Regions from separate parts of the Pseudoalteromonas sp. NSLLW24 genome, predicted to be linked through region 1. Evidence: predicted binding sites of a transcription regulator. Region 1 holds the regulator's gene; each other region holds the start of a gene.

What was found. Region 1 encodes sigma-54, which starts transcription at its own class of promoters, with help from an activator protein. Its sites were predicted from a motif close to GTTGGCACGNNNNTNGNNT; they were not measured.
Region 2: the regulator sigma-54 is predicted to act here: its motif matches at 4,514-4,532, upstream of I6E72_RS16500 (hemerythrin domain-containing protein).
Region 3: the regulator sigma-54 is predicted to act here: its motif matches at 5,832-5,850, upstream of I6E72_RS00455 (ferritin-like domain-containing protein).

What each region holds. Positions count from the first base shown of each region.
Region 1 covers NZ_JADYWQ010000009.1:26,771-34,215, reverse strand. The annotation lists gene I6E72_RS11025 (calcium/sodium antiporter) at 1-654, shown strand, start outside; gene I6E72_RS11020 (KpsF/GutQ family sugar-phosphate isomerase) at 658-1,629, shown strand; gene kdsC (3-deoxy-manno-octulosonate-8-phosphatase KdsC) at 1,630-2,181, shown strand; gene lptC (LPS export ABC transporter periplasmic protein LptC) at 2,178-2,732, shown strand; gene lptA (lipopolysaccharide transport periplasmic protein LptA) at 2,722-3,267, shown strand; gene lptB (LPS export ABC transporter ATP-binding protein) at 3,264-3,989, shown strand; gene I6E72_RS10995 (RNA polymerase factor sigma-54) at 4,059-5,558, shown strand; gene hpf (ribosome hibernation promoting factor) at 5,584-5,871, shown strand; gene ptsN (PTS IIA-like nitrogen regulatory protein PtsN) at 5,876-6,328, shown strand; gene rapZ (RNase adapter RapZ) at 6,347-7,192, shown strand; gene I6E72_RS10975 (HPr family phosphocarrier protein) at 7,235-7,445, shown strand, end outside.
Region 2 covers NZ_JADYWQ010000018.1:72,262-79,706, reverse strand. The annotation lists gene I6E72_RS16525 (RluA family pseudouridine synthase) at 1-1,272, shown strand, start outside; gene I6E72_RS16520 (tetratricopeptide repeat-containing diguanylate cyclase) at 1,450-3,369, shown strand; gene I6E72_RS16515 (DUF6500 family protein) at 3,406-3,624, opposite strand; gene I6E72_RS16510 (hypothetical protein) at 3,653-3,910, opposite strand; gene I6E72_RS16505 (hypothetical protein) at 3,966-4,223, opposite strand; gene I6E72_RS16500 (hemerythrin domain-containing protein) at 4,572-4,997, shown strand; gene I6E72_RS16495 (plasma-membrane proton-efflux P-type ATPase) at 5,116-7,445, opposite strand, start outside.
Region 3 covers NZ_JADYWQ010000001.1:104,545-111,989, forward strand. The annotation lists gene I6E72_RS00435 (RNA polymerase sigma factor) at 1-441, shown strand, start outside; gene I6E72_RS00440 (FecR family protein) at 438-1,517, shown strand; gene I6E72_RS00445 (TonB-dependent receptor plug domain-containing protein) at 1,527-4,562, shown strand; gene I6E72_RS00450 (ExbD/TolR family protein) at 4,635-5,030, opposite strand; gene I6E72_RS00455 (ferritin-like domain-containing protein) at 5,345-5,788, opposite strand; gene I6E72_RS00460 (LysR family transcriptional regulator) at 5,966-6,904, opposite strand; gene aceK (bifunctional isocitrate dehydrogenase kinase/phosphatase) at 6,921-7,445, opposite strand, start outside.

The DNA of each region.
Region 1 (7,445 bases):
CCATTAGTGATGCTCGTATCTTTAGCTACTTGGTATGTGTTCTCAGATAACTACTTTTCATTTAATGAAGGTGTTGCACTTTTGGTTGGCTTTATCGTATTCATCGGTGGGTTAATTATTGTATCTATGCGTGCAAAAAACCAAGATGACCCATTTGTCTCAGAAGCCTGCGACGATGTACCAAACGATGTACCTACGAAAAAAGCGGTATTTTGGTTAGTTGTCGGCATGATACTCCTACCTGTTAGCTCTCATTTTTTAATAGGTTCGGCTGTCGATATTGCTAAATACTTCGGCTTAAGCGACTTAGTCATTGGCTTAACAATTATTGCCATCGGTACTAGTTTGCCTGAACTTGCCGCTTCGGTTGCAGGTGTACTTAAAAATGAAGATGATTTAGCACTAGGTAATATTGTTGGCTCAAACATATTTAATATTCTAGCGGTATTACCACTTGCCGGTATTATTAACCCTTCTGCCATTGACCCATCATTAGTAAGCCGAGACGTATTAATTATGATTGGCGCAACACTTGCTCTTATTATTATGTCATTGAACTTTAGAGGCACCCAACGTATCAATAGAGTAGAAGGCGGCTTATTGCTAATAGCATTTTTGGGTTACCAAGGGTATATTTTTAGTCAAGTAGGGTAAATGATGGCAACGCTAAATTTTATTGAACAAGGCCTTCGCGTTTTAGATGTTGAACGCCAAGCACTTAGTGATATTGCACAATATGTAGATGAAAACTTTCATAACGCGTGCCAATTAATGTACGACTGCGAAGGCCGTATTATTGTCATTGGTATGGGTAAATCAGGTCATATTGGCAATAAAATAGCGGCAACCCTTGCAAGCACTGGCAGTCCAGCATTTTTTGTTCACCCTGGTGAAGCAAGTCATGGTGATTTAGGGATGATCACTAAAAATGACGTGGTTATGCTTATTTCTAATTCAGGGGAGACCAGCGAAGTTTTAAATATCATTCCGGTTTTAAAACGACTTGGTGCCAAAATGATATCGATGACTGGCAATACGCAATCAACCATGGCGACCCTTGCTAATGTACATGTGTGTATTAAAGTAGAAAAAGAAGCCTGTTCATTGGGTCTAGCTCCTACATCAAGTACCACTGCAACGCTTGCGATGGGCGATGCCATGGCAGTTGCATTATTAGAAGCTCGCGGGTTTACAGCTGATGACTTCGCGCTATCTCACCCAGGTGGTAGTTTAGGCAAGCGCTTATTACTTACTTTAAAAGATGTTATGCACAGCGGCGCAAATACACCTATTATTAGCGTTTCACAAACAGTTAAAGATGCCCTTATTGAAATGTCTGCTAAAGGTTTAGGCATGACAGCCATTGTTGATGAAAATCAGCAGCTCGTGGGATTATTTACCGATGGCGATTTGCGTCGTATTTTAGAGCAAAGAATTGATATTCATACAACACAAATAGATGTTGTTATGACTAAGTCATGTACTACGGCTACACAAGATATTTTAGCCGCTGAAGCGCTTAATATTATGGAACACAAACGTATAAATGGCTTAATCGTCGTCAATGAGAAAAACCAACCTATTGGCGCATTAAACATGCAAGACCTATTAAAAGCAGGAGTGTTATAAATGCAATTTGAAGAACTCTATCAACCGCTGAGCGATGATGCAAAAGCACGCGCTAAAAAAGTAAAGCTACTTATATGCGATATTGATGGTGTATTTTCTGATGGCCGTATTTATCTTGGTAATCAAGGTGAAGAGCTAAAAGCATTTAATACAAAAGATGGTTTTGGCATTAAAGCGCTTATAAACAGTGGCTTTGAAGTGGCTGTAATTACTGGTCGTCATTCACAAATAGTGCAACAACGTATGAGCAGCTTAACCGTACAGCATATTTATCAAGGCCAAGAAAATAAGCTCATTGCCTATCAAGAATTAAAAGACAAACTCAACCTTAGCGATGAACAAATTGCTTATATCGGTGATGATGGTCCTGACATGCCCGTTATGGAATTAGTCGGCTTTGCTGTTGCAGTAAATGATGCCCATCCACTTATTAAACGTTTATCACACTATGTAACGCAAATGCCTGGCGGCTTTGGTGCAGTAAGAGAGCTCACCGACTTACTTATGCTTGAAAATGGTAAAGCATTGACTACACAAGGCACTAGTTCATGAATGCAGCGCGCATAATATTAAGCGTTTTATTCATTAGCTGTATGGTTTGGCTTTGGTACCCTTATTTTACACAAACAAATATTGTGCCTCAGACTGAGCCTGAAGTTATTGCCAAGCCTGATTACATAGCCATAGAACTCAAACAAACAGCCTATGACGAACAAGGTAAAATTAGCCACAAAGTCACTGCGGCTAAAATGGAGCTATATCAACAATTAGGTTTTACGTTTTTTGAAAAACCTATTTTTACTTTATATAACGAAAAGCAAACGTGGCAAATAAATGCAGACGAAGCAACATTATACGAAGACAAACAATTAATTTTAGAAGGCAATGTGGTTGCCAAAAACTTAACCGATAACGCCATGATAGACAAAATCAATGCTGATAATATTCAGGTAGATATAAAGCTATTAACAATGCGTTCGGAGCAACCCGTTATTATCACTGGACCCAATTTAAAAATCACTGGTAAAGGCCTAGAAGCCGACTTAAAAACCGAAGTGATAAAACTAATTAACCATACGCGAACCATATATTATGACCAATAAAATATTAAAATCACTTATTATTCCTACACTTATACTAGCGTTTAATAGTAGTGCTGCAGAGCAAAACACGCAACCGGCTGCAAATCAAATTTCAATAAGCGCCGATAAGCAAGAAGGCCAATTAAAAGCTAATGTCGGGATTTTTGAGAAAAACGTTGAAATTATTCACGGTAACCGCCGTATCACAGCCGACCGCTTAGAAGTACATAAACGCGATGAACTTGGCGATAATAAACAATTATTAATTGCTACAGGTAGCCCTGCGCACTTTGAAGAAAAGCAATCAGATGGCACGACTATGAGCGCCAGTGCTGACGAAGTACGTTATGATGTATCTAAGCGTTTTTTAACGCTTGTTGGTAATGCACAAGTATCGCAAGCGGGACAAAAAATAAATGCTAAAAGCATTACCTACGATATAGAGCAGCAGCTAATCAGTGCCGAAAAAGATGAAAACTCAACTGACCGCGTTCACACAATTTTAGTACCAATCGAGACTAAAAAAAGTAAAAAAAGCGACAAAGGTCAACCATGAGCACATTAAAAGCAGAGCTATTAGCAAAGAGCTATAAAGGCCGTGAAGTTGTAAAAAACGTCGGCCTTGAAGTCAAAGCTGGCAGTATTGTTGGCTTACTTGGCCCTAACGGCGCAGGTAAAACTACCACGTTTTATATGATAGTAGGACTTGTACCTAGCGACAAAGGTAAAATATCGATAGACGATAACGATATTACTCTTTTACCTATGCATAGTCGTGCTAGATTAGGCATTGGCTACTTACCGCAAGAGTCTTCAATATTCAGAAAGCTGACTGTTTATCAAAACTTAATGGCCATTTTAGAAACGCGCAAAGAGTTAAATAAACAAGCTAGAGAAGACACTCTCGATAAATTATTAGATGAATTTAGCATACAACACATTCGTGATAGCCAAGGTATGGCATTGTCGGGTGGCGAACGTCGTCGTGTTGAAATAGCACGTGCGCTGGCAGCAGATCCTAAATTTATATTACTGGATGAACCATTTGCAGGTGTTGACCCGATTTCGGTATTAGACATAAAGAAAATAATAGAACATCTTAAAAATCGTGGGATTGGTGTATTAATTACCGATCATAACGTAAGAGAAACCCTTGATGTTTGTGAAAAAGCCTACATTGTTTCTCATGGGGAGCTGATTGCATCAGGTACTCCAGAACACGTATTAAATGATAAAACAGTACGCGATGTTTACTTAGGCGAGCAATTTAGGCTGTAACATTTACGCCATGTCTTTAAGCATCTGCTAGTATTAATTATAACAACATAAAAGGATTGTTAGAGATACATGAGGCAATCACTACAGCTGCGCATGGGCCAGCAACTTACAATGACTCCACAGCTGCAACAAGCTATTCGTTTGTTGCAACTCAGTACATTGGATCTCCAGCAAGAAATACAAGAAGCTCTCGACAGCAACCCGCTATTAGAGGTTGAAGAAGCAGACTATTCAGAAGACGCTGCAGGTAAAAACGAGCAAAAAGCAGATACAGATGACATAACTGTTAGCGCATCTGCCGATGATGCTCCAAGCGAATACGAACAAGATAGTGGTGAAGCACTTGCAAAAGACACGCTAAGTGACGACATGGCTATGGATGTTAGTTGGGATGAGTACATGAGTGCCGCCCCAGCAGCATCATCGGGTCCGATGCCTGAAGACGAATCAATATACCAAGGCGCCTCTACTGAAACGCTCCATGAGTATTTAATGTGGCAGTTACAACTAACGCCATTTAGCCCTACAGACGAAGCTATTGCTATTGCTATTGTAGAAGCCGTCGATGACTCAGGTATTTTAACACTAAGCTGCGAAGAGATTTTAGAAAGCTTTAATCAAGAAAACGAAGATGATAACGAAGTCGAACTTGATGAAATTGAAGCTGTATTAAAACGCATCCAACTGTTTGATCCTGTAGGCATTGCTGCACGTAGCTTACAAGAGTGTTTGTGTATTCAGCTTAACCAGTTTGATAAAGAAACACCTTACATTAATGAAACAAAAATGATTTTAACCGAGCATATTGATTTATTAGCTGCTCGTGACTATCGTACATTAATGAAGAAAACTAAGCTCAAAGAAGAAGAGCTTAAAGAAGTAATGACATTAATACATACTCTTAGCCCTAAACCTGCAGATACTATTGTAAGAGAAGAATCTGAGTATGTTATTCCTGATGTGTCAGTTAAAAAAATTAAAGGCCGCTGGGTTGTTGAGTTAAACCCAGATAGCATGCCTAAAATTCGTGTTAATAGCCAATACGCGGCAATGTCTCGCACTGTAAAATCCAGTGGTGACAGCCAGTTTATTCGCTCGCATTTACAAGAAGCTAAATGGTTTATTAAAAGCTTAGAAAGTAGAAACGACACGCTATTAAAAGTAACAAATTGTATTGTTAAACAACAACAAGGCTTTTTTGAACACGGTCCTGAAGCCATGAAACCAATGGTTTTAAATGATGTTGCTGAAATGGTAGAAATGCACGAATCAACAATTTCGCGCGTAACAACCCAAAAGTATATGCACACACCCCGTGGTATATTTGAGCTTAAATACTTTTTCTCAAGCCATGTAAGCACCGAAAACGGTGGTGAATGTTCATCTACAGCAATCCGTGCGCTTATCCGAAAATTAATCGCAGCAGAAAACTCAGCAAAACCATTGAGTGATAGCAAAATAGCGGATATATTGGCTGAGCAAGGAATTAAAGTAGCGAGACGTACAATCGCAAAATACCGCGAATCTCTGGCTATTCCACCGTCAAATCAACGTAAAAGTTTGATTTAAGACGCAAAAAAAGAGGGTAATGCTTATGCAACTAAACTTAACTGGTCGTCACGTAGAATTAACCGATTCACTAAGAGACTATATTAATACCAAATTTGCGAAGCTAGAAAGACACTCTGATCATATTAATAATGTTCATGTCATTCTCGATGTAGAAAAATTAAATCAAAAAGCAGAAGCCACCATACACGTAAGCGGTGCTGAGTTATTTGCCTCTACAGAACATCAAGATATGTATGCCGCCATTGACTCGTTGATCGACAAGCTCGATCGACAAGTAATTAAACACAAAGAGAAGCTTGCTCGACACTAATATGATGAAATTAAGCTCACTTATATGCCAGGACTGCAGCAAAGCTGCGGTCCTTTTTAATAGCAAAAAAAGAATTTTAGAGTTCATTAGCGAACTTGCTCACGACAAACTTCCGTATTTACCGCAACAAGATATTCTTAATGCTTTAATGAGCAGAGAAAAATTGGGTAGTACAGGTATAGGGCGTGGCATTGCCATTCCTCATGGAAGAATGAGCGGTGCAGAAGAGCCTTTGGCTTTAGTACTCGTTAGCGAAACTCCAATAAATTTTGATGCAATCGATAATCGCCCTGTTGATATTTTCGTCGCACTCATCGTACCAGATGGCGATAACCAGCAGCACTTAAAGACTCTAGCAACCATTGCTGATAAACTAAACAATAAAGATTTTTGTAAACAGTTACGCAGTGCAAAATCAGATACTGAGCTTTACCAAGTTATTGTCAATCAATCATAGTTTTATAAAGGGTGTTAAATGGAGTTAATTATCATAAGCGGCCGTTCTGGTTCTGGAAAGTCGGTTGCTTTACGCGTTGTAGAAGATTTAGGTTATTATTGCGTAGATAATATTCCAGTTAACTTGCTTCCTTCATTAGTTCGCAGTGTGTCTGATAGCTATGATAAAATTGCTGTTAGCATTGATGTGCGGAACATCCCTAAACAACAAGATGAATTTAACGATATTCTTGAATACTTGCCTGGCTTTGCAAAACCTACGTTATTTTATTTAGATAGCGACGATCAAACATTGATCAAACGTTTTTCTGAAACTCGTAGATTACACCCACTATCAATTGACTCGTTGCCTCTTGATTTAGCCATCAAAAAAGAAAAAGAATTACTTGATGTATTAATCACCCGCGCCGACTTTATGATAGATACAACTGATTTAAGCGTTCATCAACTTGCTGAATCTATTCGTGAAAAGATTTTAGGTAAAAAAGATAAGCAACTGATTGTCACGTTTGAATCGTTTGGTTTTAAATACGGTATACCAAAAGAAGCAGATTACGTATTTGATGCACGCTTTTTACCCAATCCACATTGGGAACCTGAATTAAAACCTTTAAATGGGTTAGATCAACCTGTTAAAGATTATTTGGCCAATCACAGCATAGTGCAAAAATTCACATGGCAAATTCAAACATTTGTACAAACATGGTTACCGCACTTAGAGCGAAATAACCGCAGTTATTTAACCATTGCCATTGGGTGTACAGGCGGACAACATCGCTCTGTATATTTAGCGCAAACTATCGGTGAAAGTTTTGCAATGACACATCCCAATGTGAAAATTCGCCATCGCGAACAAGAAAAATAATATAGCTGAATAATCACCTGTTCAGCTTAGGTAGAGTAAGTTATGCATTGTGAAGACACTTTTTTAATAAAAAACAAATTAGGATTGCATGCCAGAGCAGCCACCGTGCTTGCCCAATTGGCAGTGCAGTTTGATGCGACAATTACATTATTTCAAGATGACAAAGAAGCCGCAGGCGATAGCGTACTTGCACTAATGTTACTTGAAAGTAGCCAAGGCAAAGAAGTAAAAGTTGTATGTAAAGGCCCCGATT
Region 2 (7,445 bases), on a different contig from region 1:
CAACTGCATGAAGTTAATAGCAAACTTGATGATGCAACACAAAGCTACCAGCAAGCACTATTAGCCCAACAGGCAGTGATGCAAGCCGGTCGTCAGCAACGAAAAATACAACGTACCGAAGGCGAATTAGAGCTTAGCGAAAGTGATTTTGAGCAGTTAAAAAACAAGCTTGCAGGGCAAAGCATCGTAGAAAAAAAGCAACTGCTGGCACTTAAATCCTATTGGCAAAATATAATCGAGTCACTGCAGCAAACACACATCAATATTTCTGATGAAATTGCTCATTTAAAAAAGCGCCGTAAAACACTTTCTAAAAACTTACAAAAAAAATTATTTGCGCAGTACCAATTTTTAAATGCAAATGGAGAAACTACAGACTTAAATGCCATATTTGCAGCATTACCTGAACACACTCCTCCTTCGGGTGCTGGCGATTGTGCAGCGCCTAAATTATTACAATACGCCTATAAGCATGGCTTAAAACCACTTGCTATGGCTGAGTTTTGGTGGGGAGCAGCACCTAAATCAGCAATCAGGCAGCATAAAAACTACTACCCTTCTTGTTACAGTAAATGCCAACCAATACTTGGGCACATGCTAAAGGGTTTAGATGTTGAAGATAACCCGCTACTTATCAACCCAGCTCAGGGTAAAGATTTAAATATTGTTTATAAAGATGACGACTTACTTGTGGTAAATAAGCCCGCTGAGTTTTTATCTGTGCCTGGCGTTAATATTGATGACTCAGTTTATATGCGAATCAAAACGCAGTTTCCAGAGGCATCAGGCCCGCTAATTGTACACAGATTAGATATGTCGACTTCTGGGTTATTGATGATTGCGCTTAATAAACGCGTGCACAAAGCACTGCAAAAGCAGTTTATTGAACGCACCATAGATAAACGTTATGTCGCATTAGTTAATGGTAACGTAGCTAAGGATAGCGGAGTAATTGATTTACCCTTAGTGCTCGACTTTGATGATAAACCGCGCCAAATGGTGTGTTACAAACATGGTAAGCCATCACTTACTACCTGGCAGGTTTTAGAGCGTAACAACAATATTACCCGATTACAGTTATACCCTAAAACAGGGCGAACTCATCAATTAAGAGTCCATTGTGCGCACAGTTTAGGTTTAAACATGCCAATTATAGGCGACACACATTACGGGCAAAAAGCCGATAGATTACATTTACATGCAGAATACTTAGCATTTACTCACCCAATTACGCTTAAGCGATTAGAGTTTGAAGTAGCCGCAGATTTTTAATAAAAACACATAGCTACAACGACTATATTATACAATGTGTTGGTTTTTATTAATTAAATTGATATCGTTTATGGTCTTATTTTTTCAATAATGAGTATAAAAAACTGTTCAATCCCAAGTTTATTAAGCAATGTAGAAAAGTATTTCCTAATAAAAATAAGTCAGCAAAGGATTAACATGACTAACAATACACAAATAAAGGTTTTAGGTAATACTTTATGGGCAAAGTATATTGTTCTCCTTTTATTTTTACTTTTAAGTAAGCTTGCCTCAGCTAACGGCGACTCATTAAGTGCAACTTTACATGCGCTAGACTTTGACACGACTCAAGTCCTGATCAACAACATAAAACTGAATGAATTAGACTATCTTCAAAATGAAGACAAACTCACTCAAGCGTTTAAAATAAGCAAAGAGCAAAATTGGGAAAACCTTCATCTAGAAGCGGCCGCTTTGTATGCGGAGTTACTTTTTAGACAAGAAAAATACGAAGCGTTAAACACACACTTATCCTATTACTTAAAGAACAAAGAGTTACCAAATCAAAAAAGTGTATATTTATTATTTCTCGAATCACAACTCAAGTCTCTAGCGAGGGAGCCAAACCCAGCTCCAGCACAAACGCTAGCCACAAAATTAGAAGAAAGCTTGCAACAGCATTCAACTAAAGAAAAAATCATTATTTTGCGAGCACTTGCTTACTATTACACCGATACAGATTCATTGAAAAAGACCCTAAATGTTGCACTAGAGGGGCTAGAATTAGCATTAAAAGATGACGATTCAGCATCTCAAGGATACTTTTTTAGAAAAATAGCCGATGCATATAATTATCTAAACGAAAAAGACAAAGCCGTATATTATGCAAAAAAAGCGGTTGCGGCATATGAGCAAACACAAGATGGGCTTTTTACTGCAAAAGCATATTGGAGCTTAGGCAATGTATTGCTTGAAGTAGAAAAACCTAAAGATGCCTTAATATACCTAGATAAAGCATTGCTCTATTTTAAAAAAGTTAATATGCAAAAAGGCTTAACCTTTGCTCAGTACTCAATTGCAAATATTGAGTACTTACAAGCAAACTACGATAAAGCTTTAACTTTAACTAAAGAAAACATTGAGCTTGCTCGTTCTGCAGGTGTTTACGACATGCAACTCGCATCGCTCATTTTGTTAGCTGACATATATATAAAACTAGATTTACTTGATCAAGCAAATGAAGCAAACGATGAGGTGTTTTTAAAATTAGATAAATTCAGCCGCAGTATTTATAAAGCCGATTTTTTAAGTAAACGCTATGAGCTAAAACGACGCCTTAACCACACTGACGAGGCTTTTGAAGCAATTGAAAAAAAGCTCCTTTATACAAAAAAGCACTACGAAGCAACCAGTGAAAATAATATAAAAACACTACAGATACAGTTTGAAGTAAAAGAAAAAGAAGACAAAATACAGCAACTAGAGTACGCAAAAGACATTAGTGAGCTACAAGCTAAAGAAGAATATCAACAAAAAATAATTTGGCGACTCAGCGCTGCTATTGCATTTATTTTAGTGATTGCTTCATTATTTTTATTTTATCGGCAAGCTCGACAACGTCAAAAATATCACGATATTTCACTAACAGATTATCTAACAAATTGCCCTAATCGCAGAGGAATAATGCGCGCAGCAGAAGCAAAGCTTGGTGAAGGTAAAATGACGATAGCAATTGTTGACTTAGACTACTTTAAAAAAGTTAACGACCATTTTGGTCACGATGTTGGAGATTTAGTTCTTATTGCCTTTACAAAAGCTGCAAAAGAAACACTATGTAATGATCATCAGTTTGGTCGTTACGGCGGCGAAGAATGGTTATTTGCACTAAATACGGTTGATGAACGAATAATTCGCGATATATTTAACCGACTCGCCATTAGCTTCGCCGAGCATTGCAGTAATATAGAAGACTTTCCTAGTGATACAAAAATCACCTTTAGTGCAGGGGCCTCTGTAAGTGGCCCTTTAAAAAGCACACTAGATGTTCTTATTAAGCATGCAGATAAATTACTTTATAAAGCAAAAGAAAACGGAAGAAACCAAGTCGTTGTTGATTAAATAAGCACAGCTAAAAGTATTGGCTCATTTACTTGACTAAAGTCCGTCTAAAACCATTTGTTTAATTTTATGTGCTTTTACAAAATGATCTAATTTATGGGTGTGTATCCACCAAGTAGCAGCTTCCATAAGTAGCTCTGGGTCGTCGTTTTTATTAGCAAAAAATGCATAAAAAGAAAGCCCTACATTTTCGCCTTTAGCTGCTATTTTTTTATCGCACACGGTAATTATTTTTGCTCTTAGTTCTTCCCTCATACATACCTTTAATCATATTAATGCTGTATTACTGAAATACGCCATTTAAAACGCTAACGATTAGCTGCAAAAGGCTTCTATCAACCAAGCCATGATTCTCAAGCTCTTTATTAGGCGTATTTACTTTTGCAGCTTTGCATTCATTATCTAATGTCTCATTTTTACGTGTATCGGTTTCGTATGCAATATCTGCTTGTTCCATACATTTTGCCGAGCCTGCGTAAGGCTGCGCCGCACAAGCGCTTAGTAATAAAAAAAGTGGAATTGCTATCAATAATTGTTTCATAACTAATCCTATTTTTACGCAACTTATTTAATTTAAATTACAGCTGTAAGTTAGCCTATTTACTTTCTACCACCATTACAAAAAATTCAAAAAAGAACGTACCGATAATATCAAAAAAAGTGTCATTTTTTTCATCCTTTTTAATTTGTGCGCTAATGCATTGATTATAAACTTCTGAGCTTGTTTGAGCGCCATTTCGATCAACCGTTTCAGCCTCTTCAATGCATAAGTTAGGGTCAGAACGTGGGGCTGTACTACAGGCACTTAGTAAAGCGCACAGCAATAATGCGGCGATGGGGCTTTTTATGTTCATCCTTAAACTATCCTATTAAGTTAACGTGCTACCTGCATTTATACCGATTGATATTATATGTGGGAGTAATACATATAGATTGTACCTAAATAATGTTGCTACTTTATCACTGCAATAAAATAAACAACCAGTAAATATTTGTAAGGTTCTGTAGGAATTTATACTCACTTCTATAATTGAACTATGTAAAAGCCTGAAATTATTGCATTCATATCACTGTAAAATTTACAGTGATAGCAGCCTAAAAATAAAAAATCAAAATAAAAGCAATAAAATACATCAACTTAATATTTGGCATTTAGTTTGCTAGTTAATGATATAAGCAAATAAATTGTAAAAGGATTAGTTATGAATATTTTTGAAGCACTACGTCATGACCATGACAAACAACGAGAATTAGTAGATGCGCTTATTCAAACGCACGGCGACACAGAGCAGCGCCACGAGCTAATGGACGAGCTAAAAACAGAACTAGAACAACACGCAAAATTTGAAGAACGTTACTTTTACAACCCACTTATGTTTGATGACTTAACTCATGAAAAAGCGCGCCACAGCGTAGCTGAACATCACGAAATTGATGAATTAATTGAACAACTTGAAGATACCGAAATGAGCTCGTCTGCATGGTTAGTTGCAGCTAAAAAGCTACACCATTTAGTACATCATCATTTAAGTGAAGAGGAACACGAAGTATTTCAATTAGCGGGTAAAGCACTAACCGAAGGGCAAAAACAAAGCTTGGCAAAGCAGTATAACGATGCAATGCACTAAATAATTTTTATTTGTGAGTAACTCTATTCACAAATAATTGAACCACCTTATATACACTCCCTTGTGTACTATTGGTTATAAGCCACTTGGCTTATAACCATTTTTTTAAGCCTATATGCTAACTCTTCTCTAATAAGGGTGCTTCTGTCGGATCAAAAATTCGATACGCCACTAGCTTTAAACCATCGTTAATAAAAAACCACACCAAAGCATATGCCCACACAGCAAGTGCCCATCCCCATCCTAGTGGGGTCATAAACACACCATAAACAGCAATAAGTGTTGCTATAACTTGCGTGCCAAATACGGCGACCATTAATATAGCAGACGGTTTAATAGACCAAAATGGACCTCGGGTACGCGCTAAAAATATAGTCAAATGCCCTGCTACAGAAAGTAATAAGTACATTAATGTTTGAAGATGAGGACGGTCGAGTTCAAATACTTTATCTCCCAAGTAAAATAAACCAAAGGCTGCAATTGGCCCTACAATTCCCAGCACAGATGCAATACCTAAAACGAGCCGCATATTCCATGTCTCGGGCTTATTTTGATAATGCACATTGTCGTATGCAATAGACAAAATGGCGGCATCGTTAAGTAAAGCAAGCATTACAATCATGACTGCTGTTAACGGATAAAAGTTAAAAATTAATATCGCCATTGTCATAAAGAGTAGTACGCGCAGTGTTTCAGCAACCCTGTAAATAGCGTAACTGTTCATGCGTTGAAATATTTTTCGGCTTTCTTTAACTGCATCAATAATAACCGATAAGCCATCGGTCATTAACACAATTGATGCTGCTGAACGCGCTGCATCTGTAGCACCCGATACAGCAATGCCACAGTCAGCTTTTTTAAGTGCTGGCGCATCATTTACGCCATCTCCTGTCATGCCAACAATGTGCCCTCTATGCTGAAGCACATCAATAATATGGTATTTATGCTCAGGGAATACTTGTGCGAATCCGTCAGCACTCTCGATTGAGTCATCTAACTGTGTGGCTTGATGATGCTCAGTTGCACCAAATCCACTAGCATCAAGAATGTTTGTTCCTAAACCCAGTTTACTTGCAGTTTCGCGCGCAATGGCCACTTGGTCGCCCGTGACCATTTTAACACTCATACCCATTTCTTTTGCATCGGCAATGGTTTGTATTGCTTCTTCACGCGGTGGATCAAAAAGCGGCAATACACCTATAAATTGCCATTTACCTTGCTCGTCTGTTTTAGCAACCGCTAAAGAGCGAAACCCACGTGCTGCAAATTCATCTATTGATGCCTCAACTTGAGTTTTAACTGCCTCAATATTAGCCGACAAAGCTAAAATAACCTGCGGTGCACCTTTGGTTACTTTAAACGTTTTGCCATCAGCATTTTTAATTAATGCTTCAGTACGTTTGCTCACAGGATCAAATGGCTGAAAATGTTCGATATGATAAGAATCTAGATGCTGCTCAGCTTTTACACTTTGTAATACTGCTAAGTCAATCGGATCGTTATTTTCTGAGCGAGATGCTAATGCCGCGTACAATATAACTTGCTCAGCAGAGCCTTTATTTATTGAGTTTTCGATATAAAACGGGTCACCCAACGTTAATAGGTTTTGTGTCAATGTGCCGGTTTTATCGGAACACAAAATATCAACACCTGCTAGCTCTTCAATTGCAGCTAAACGCGTTACAACCACTTGCTTTTTAGCCAATAAACGAGCGCCTACAGCCATAGTAACTGATAGCACTGTTGGCATTGCAACTGGTATTGCAGCAACAGTTAATACGAGTGCAAACTGTAATGTGGTGATCATTGGATCATCGCGAAACAAAGCAACAATAACTATAAGCAGTACTAAAGCCGCAGCAAGCATTATTAAATAATTACCAATTTTAAGCACTGCACGCTGAAAATGACTTGCGGTTCGCTCCCCTTGCACTAACTGTGCTGTTTTACCAAAAAAGGTATTAGCGCCGGTTGCGTATACTATTGCCTCTATTTCACCTTCGCGAATAATAGAGCCCGAATAAACAGTTTCACCCGCCGACTTTACAACCGGTAACGACTCACCCGTAAGTGATGATTGATCTACTTCTACTGCATCACCATCGAGCAAACGCGCATCTGCAGGCACTATATCGCCCATCCGCATTCTAATAACATCACCTGGTACAAGCTCGCTGGCATTTAAATTTTGCCATTGAGTATCGCGGCGAACGCGTGCTTTGTTAGCTAATTTTGCTTTTAATGCGGCAATTGCATTACCCGCTTGATGCTCTTCCCAAAAGCCAACCAATACGTTGGACAACAATAATACAAGAATAATAAAAAAATCAGCCCAGTGCTTAGCAAGCGCCGATAAAATAATAGCAGCCTCGATCATCCACGGTATTGGTCCCCAAAAGTAAGATAAAAATTTGAGTAGTAGGTTTGTTTTTTCTTCAACTAGTTCGT
Region 3 (7,445 bases), on a different contig from region 1:
TACGAAGCTGATTTAAAGCAAGATATACAGTTTACCCGCAGTTACATGCTTAAAACAGCAAAACACCTAGCACTTAACCATATAGCTAAGTGGGACAACAAATTTAATGATTCGTTAGAAAATGATAACGAATTACCCGTATTACTCAAATCAATGAAGCTTGAAGATGAATATACATCTAAAGAGCGCTTTTTACTTTTTTGTAGAGCTACTGAGCAACTAAGCTCATCGATTCGTAAATGCTTTATATTAAAAAAAGTTTACGGCATGAGCCAAAAAGAGATCGCAGACCAAATGCAGTTAAGCCAAAGCACTGTTGAAAAACACATTGCCAAAGGATTGTTACAAACCATGTTGTACATGCGTGAACATGAGCAAAGCCCTCAAACAAACCCTAAAGCTCAAGCACACCCTATATCAGTTAAGAGGGTCGCAGAATGAGTAATGTTCATCAATTTAATTCAAAAGATTTAATTTTAGAAAAGTCATGTGATTGGATAAGCGCAATTGATCGTGGTTTAACTGATGATGAAAAAGAGCAATTTAAATTATGGATGATGCAAAGCACCGCCCATCAAGACTCTATATACGAGCTTGCTCAGCTTTGGGATGAGCTTTCGGTGTTAAATGAATTAAGTCATTTATTTCCTCAGCGTAACAATACTAAAGCATCAAAAAATAAGTGGATGTTTTCTTACTCAATTGCAGCGAGCTTATTTGCGGCGTTAATGGTATGCAGCTACTTATTAATTAATTTAGAAAATGGCTATAACCAAGAGCTTGCAAAAGTTAATTACACTAAAATTTACAAAACAAAAGTAGGCGAGCAAGCAACGTATGTGTTGCCAGATGGCACCATAGTGCAGCTTAATACTAATAGCTTGCTAGAAGTTGCTTATAGCAAGGGCCGCAGGCAGTTATTACTTAGTCGTGGAGAAGGGCGTTTTAATGTAGCAAAAGATGCCACGCGTCCGTTTAGTGTTATGGCCGGCGACAAAAGCTTTACTGCACTCGGTACCGTGTTTAATGTACAGCGTAATACCTCATCAGATTTAGAGCTTGTTGTTACCGAAGGCAAAGTGATGATCACCGACCCTAGTGTAGCGGTTGACGCAAATGACTTTAAAGATTATCAGCTTGCAGATAACAGCACGCAAAAAATTCGTCAAATTAATGCCAATATTGTTACCTCAGGCGAAAAAGTAATTATAGAGCAGAGTGTTACAAAGCCAATTACCCAGCTTTCAATGAACGACGTACAACGCGATTTGGCATGGCAAAATGGCATGCTTATTTTTAATGGAGAAGAGCTAAGCGATGCTTTAAATGAAGTAAGTCGCTATACCGCAACACGTTTTGAGCTTTCATCAGCCGAGCTTGCCAGCATTAAAGTAGCTGGGGTATTTAAAGCGGGTGACGTTGAAGGTTTACTAGAAAGTTTACAAACTAATTTTTCGATTGATCATGAGCGTTTAGGTGAGCATGTAGTAACGCTAAAACACCATACAGAATCATAAGTAGACGTTATGCAAATCAAACTAATGTTAGATAAAGTTGCATCAATAAAGATTGAACGTAAAAAAAACATTAAAAAAAAGAAACAAAACCATAGAGGATTTTTGTTTGTCAGCTGTTTATATAAGTTGCGCAGTAACCAAACGCATTTATTGAGTGGATTTAGTGTGCTTGTACCGGCTATTTTTAGCTTGAGTGTACAAGCAGCAACTCAAACCACTGGGCAAATGGTGCAATTTGATATAAAAGCGCAGCGAGCAGACAAAGCCTTAATTGAATATGCTAAACAAACAGAGCAAACCGTGGTGTTTTCTTATGAGTTGGCAAAGCAGTATGACGCAAATTCAGTTTATGGATTTTACACTCAGCTAGATGCTCTAGAGGCATTATTAGGTGGGACTGAACTCGATGCGGTTGTTGATCAAAATGGTTTACTGAGTATAAAACTCAAACAAATCAACAGGAATGATAACAACATGATGAAGCTTTCAGCGGTCAGTGCAGCAGTATTACCAGCTTTACTTGCAGTAAATTCGCAAGGTGTAAACGCAGCAGAAGAAGTCGCTCAAGAAAAAATTGAAAAAATTGCTATTGTCGGTAGCCGTGTAGCAGGACGTTCAGTTGAAGATTTACCCGTTCCAGTAGATATCTTAAGTGCAGAAGCGCTTGAAAATACAGGCCAAACAGAAGTTGGTCGTATGCTACAGTCTATCGCTCCTTCATTTAACTTTTCAAGCTCTGCAATTAGTGACGGTACTGATGCTTTAAGACCTGCGACACTTCGCGGTTTAGGCCCCGATCAAACATTGGTTTTAATTAACGGCAAACGTCGTCACCAAGCAAGTATTATTCATATTAATGGCTCTGTTGGGCGTGGTACTGCAGGTACTGATATGAATGCAATTCCAGCCTCTGCAATTAAACGCATTGAAGTATTACGTGATGGCGCTGCTGCTCAGTATGGTTCTGATGCAATTGCAGGTGTTATTAATATTGTGCTTAAGGATGGTAGCGAAGGTGGCAAAGCGGCTATTAACTACGGTCAATATTCTGAAGGCGATGGCGAAACCATTAACCTTGATTTTAATAAAGGCTTTGCGCTAGGTGATGACGGTTATTTAAATACAACTATCAATTACCGTGACCGTGCACCGACTAACCGTGCAGGTTTACATGGCTCTTGTCAGTTTTATGGTTGTACAGAACTAAGTGACGGCACTTTACTTGCTGGCGATCCGCGTGAGCTGACAGCCGATCGTGATACATTCAGAATTGGTGATGCTGATTCTCAGCAGTTTGGTTTAACAATTAATACCGGTTACGAGTTAGGTGATGGCGAGCTTTACGGCTTTATTACTTACTCAACACGTGAAAATGAGTCGGCTGCATTTTTCCGTCATAATGCAAATGCAGGTGGTAACCCAGTACTACAAGATAATGATGCGACGATTCCGCTAGGTTTCTTACCAAAAATTAATACAACTATCGACGATATCTCGTACAACTTTGGTTATAAAACTGAGTTTGATAACGATGCAAGCCTTGATTTATCATACACCTATGGTGAAAACAGCATTGATTACACGACAAGTGACACTATCAATGCCTCATACGCTAACTTTTTACGTTATGACCAAGGTTTAAGTGCAGCTGATATTCGTACAACTATCCCACGTGAAGCGTACGCTTACGGCATGGAATTATCACTGCAAACAATCAACATTGATTTTACGCAAAACTTTGATGATTATTCGTTAGCGATGGGTGCTGAAATTCGTACTGACGAATACCGTATCTTAGAAGGTAGTGAATATGCATACCGCGATTACGATACGACCAACGGTGTAAGTATTTATAACGGCTTAAGTGGTGGTGTTGGCTCTGAAGATGCATCAGGTGGTTCACAAGGTTTTGGTGGTTCGTCTCCTGCGTCATCAGTTGATGAGTCGCGTGATGTAATCTCATTTTATGTAGATGCAGAAGCTTATGTGATTGAAGATGTAATTTTATCGGGTGCACTTCGCTACGATAACTACAAAGGCTTTGGTGATACAGTAAACTTTAAGCTTGCTGGTAACTGGTCTGTAACCGACGATATTTCACTACGTGGTGCATTAAGCTCAGGTTTTAGAGCACCTTCAATGCAACAGCTTTACTTTAATAATGTAAGTACGCAATTTGTTGTTGATACTAATGGTAACTTAGTTGCAGAAGAGGTTGGTACATTTAGAAATGATTCAACACTTGCGCAAAGCTTAGGTATTCCAAAGCTTAAAGAAGAAAAATCACAAAACCGTAGTTTAGGTATTGTGTATAACGTTACAGATAATATTAATGTAACCGTTGATTACTATTCAATTGATATTGACGACCGTATTGTAATTAGTGACCGCTTAGGTAAAGGTTTATCTACAAGCCTTGATGCTGCATTAAATAGTGCGGGGGCTGGCGTAGGGCAGTTTTTCTTAAATGGTGCTGATACTGAAACTCGTGGTGTTGATTTTGTAGCAACGTGGAACACTGAAGGTTTAGGCGGTACGCTTGATTTTACACTTGCAGCTAACTTCACTAAAACAGATGTTGTATCGTTATTTTCTCCTGCTGGCTCAAGCCTTGAGACAGTAAGTGTAGACGATATATTTTCAGCGGAAGATATCTCTATTATAGAAGAGTGGCAACCAGAGGATCGTATTAACTTAAGTGCACTTTATCAACGTGATGATTGGACAGTTAACCTGTCACTTAATCGCTTTGGTGAGTACACAGTAGAAGATGGCGGACGTCAAACGTATGGCGCAGAAATTTTAACTGACGTTAAAGTTAACTACTTCGTTACTGAAGATTTGTCGGTAAACATTGGTGCAAATAACTTGTTTGATGTTTACCCAGATAAAAATGAAATAGGTAACTCTCGCTCAGGTACTATTGTGGATGCTAGTGGCAACACAGTAATAAGTAGCTCAGGTGTGTTTGACTACTCACGTCGTTCTGCTCCATTTGGATTTAACGGTGCTTACTACTACATAGGCGCAGAATACCGTTTTTAATTAATAACCTCCCTTTCGTTATTTAACTCAAAGGGCCGTAAGGCCCTTTTTTTGGTTTTATATTGGGCTGTTTTATTTAGAAATCAAACTTATTGAATAATCATCGTATTGCTTAATATTATTCATTACACTCATTAAAGTATTATGTGTACTGTTTTCGTCTGCGGTTATAAGTACCGAACTTATTTCATATTTAGCCGCGAACATCGCTAAATTAGACGTAACTTGCTCTAAATCAATTAACCTCCCTGAAAAATATACTCCGTTACTTTCATCAATTCTAAATAAAGCATTTTTAACAGGCTTACCTATTTGAGGGCTGTCGAGTGGTCGGTTTAATTCAATAGCCACAGGTTTTACAAAAGATGTAGTTACAATAAAGAAAATTAGTAATATGAACACTATGTCTAACATCGGGGTCATATCTACATCAGCATTATTTTGCAGTTTACTTAGTTTACTTTTCATATTGGACCTTATTTTTAATTAAATGCTGCGGCGCCACAGCAAGGTTTTAGGTACCTAATAACAAAATTAGCACAGCAAAAATAAAGCGTGGTTAAATAAACATTCTAATAACATTAAATTTTTGTATTTATTATGTATTTAAAATGTGGCGAAATAAGGTGGTGTTTATAGCAATCTGCTTATATATGGGGTCTATTTAGCATCGTTATAGAGTAATTTAATTCGTTAAATTGCTTAAGGATTTATACAGATTGGTATTAGAGGCAATAAAAAACCCAGCGCTAGGCTGGGTTGTATTTATGCGTTATGTAAGCTTACTGCTTTTGCATACGGCTCATTTCTGCATGGCAGCTTTGCATTGTTAATAATGTTTTAGCCAGTGCAGCTTCGCAATCAGCCGGTTGTGGTTTATCCATAGCGGCTTTAATTTCTACAAGCGTTTTATCTTCTACTTCTTCAAGCTCTTTTACATACGTGCTGTCGTTATGTGAGGTGAATGTAGTAAGTAAGGCTGTGTATGCACGTCGTGCTTCAACTGCGAAAGATGAACCATCTTCGCGTTCGCCTTTTTCATTAATTGCATATGGCTGCAAGCGCTCAACACTCACTTTTCGGGCATCTATCATACGCTGAAAAAGTGCGCCAATAGCAGGGTCTTCAACTTTTTCCTGTGCTTTTTGATAAAAGTCGATGCCGCTGTTCATAACTTGAATGATGTCAGTAATATGATTTACTTCTGATCCTTGATGGGTGTTCATAATGACCTCTTTTATTAAATGAATGTATAGTTCAATTTAATAAAAGCAATGTATGTTCCATGTTTTTATTTTCATGTAGTCATTTGATTTTATTGGTTTAATTTCATTTCAGAAAGGGGCTAAGTTAATGAGGAAAGTATTAACCTAGCAATTTTTACATTATATTGTGTAATAAAGTTATTTTAGCTCTTCAGCTACTTCAGCTACTTTTTGGCGTAACCAGATATGGCTCGCATCGCGATGTAACAGTGGGCTCCAAATCATATCAAGCTCAAAAGGAGGAATTGGAAACGGTGGCTCTAAAATTTTAAGCCCCGGATCATCTAAGTATATATTTGCGGCTTTTGAAGGAAGGGTCGCAATCAAATTTTTCTCTTTAGCTAAATGAATCGCTACATGGTAGTTACGCGTAAAAGTGGCAATATTACGATGTTTACCAAAGTGGGCAAGTGCTTCGTCAACCCAACCAAGTTTTTGCACATCTTTAGGGTCCATGCCCACGCCTACACCAAAACCTGTTTTACTCACCCATATATGGCGTGCTTTTAAGTAGCTGTCGAGGCTAAAGTTTTCAATAATAGGGTTGTCGGCCTTAACTAAGCAGCAAAAACTGTCTTTCCAAATACGTTTATGATGAAAAGACTGAGGTAAGTTTTCAAAACGGTTGATTGCCATATCTACTTTACCGTTTTCTACATCATGAAAGGTTACATCACTTGGTGTGAGTATATCTAAAGTAGTATCGGGGGCTTCTTCGTGTAGTTTACTTAAGAGCTTTGGCGCTAACGTACTTGCAGCGTAATCACTGGCCATTATTCTAAATACACGTTTACTCTGGCTTGCCTCAAATTCTCGATTAGGTGCTAGGGTTTCTTCAAGCGTCATTAATATGCCGCGAATAACGGGTTGTAACTCTAAAGCGCGCTCTGTCGGGACCATACCATCGCTGGTACGAACTAAAATAGGGTCGTTAAATAAGTTACGAAGACGTTTAAGGCCATTACTCATTGCGGGCTGCGTAATACTCAATTGATTAGCAGCGCGTGTTACGTTGCATTCTCGAAGCAATGTATCGAGATAAACGAGTAAATTTAAATCTATTTTACTTATATTCATTGTGTGTCCTTTGCGTCTACCAGTGATGGATAAATCGCTGTGCTGTCGGGTAAGGGTAAATATGACTTACCTGCCCATTTTTTATATTTTGTTGCGCCTGCTTCCAAAAGCTAACATCTATAAGCTCTGGATGAGTGCTGAGAAAAAACTTTTTATACATAGGATTAGGCATTACAAATGTACATAACTGCTCTGGGAATACATCTTGTGGTGCAACAGAGTAACTTTGTTCATCCATTAAATAATCGTCGTAGCTCTTTGCTTTTGGTAATGCTCTAAAGTTCATATCTGTTAGGTATTGAACTTCATCGTAATCGTAAAAAATAATACGTTTGTGCTTACTTACACCAAAGTTTTTTAAGAGCATATCGCCAGGAAATATATTAACGGCAATCATTTCTTTTAGAGCTTGCCCGTATTCTTCAATCGCGTCTGCGGCACTTTCTTCATCAGCATTTTCTAAAAATAAATTGAGTGGTGTCATGCGCCGTTCAATATATAAATGCTTGATGATCAACCATTCGCCTTCAATTACCATTGA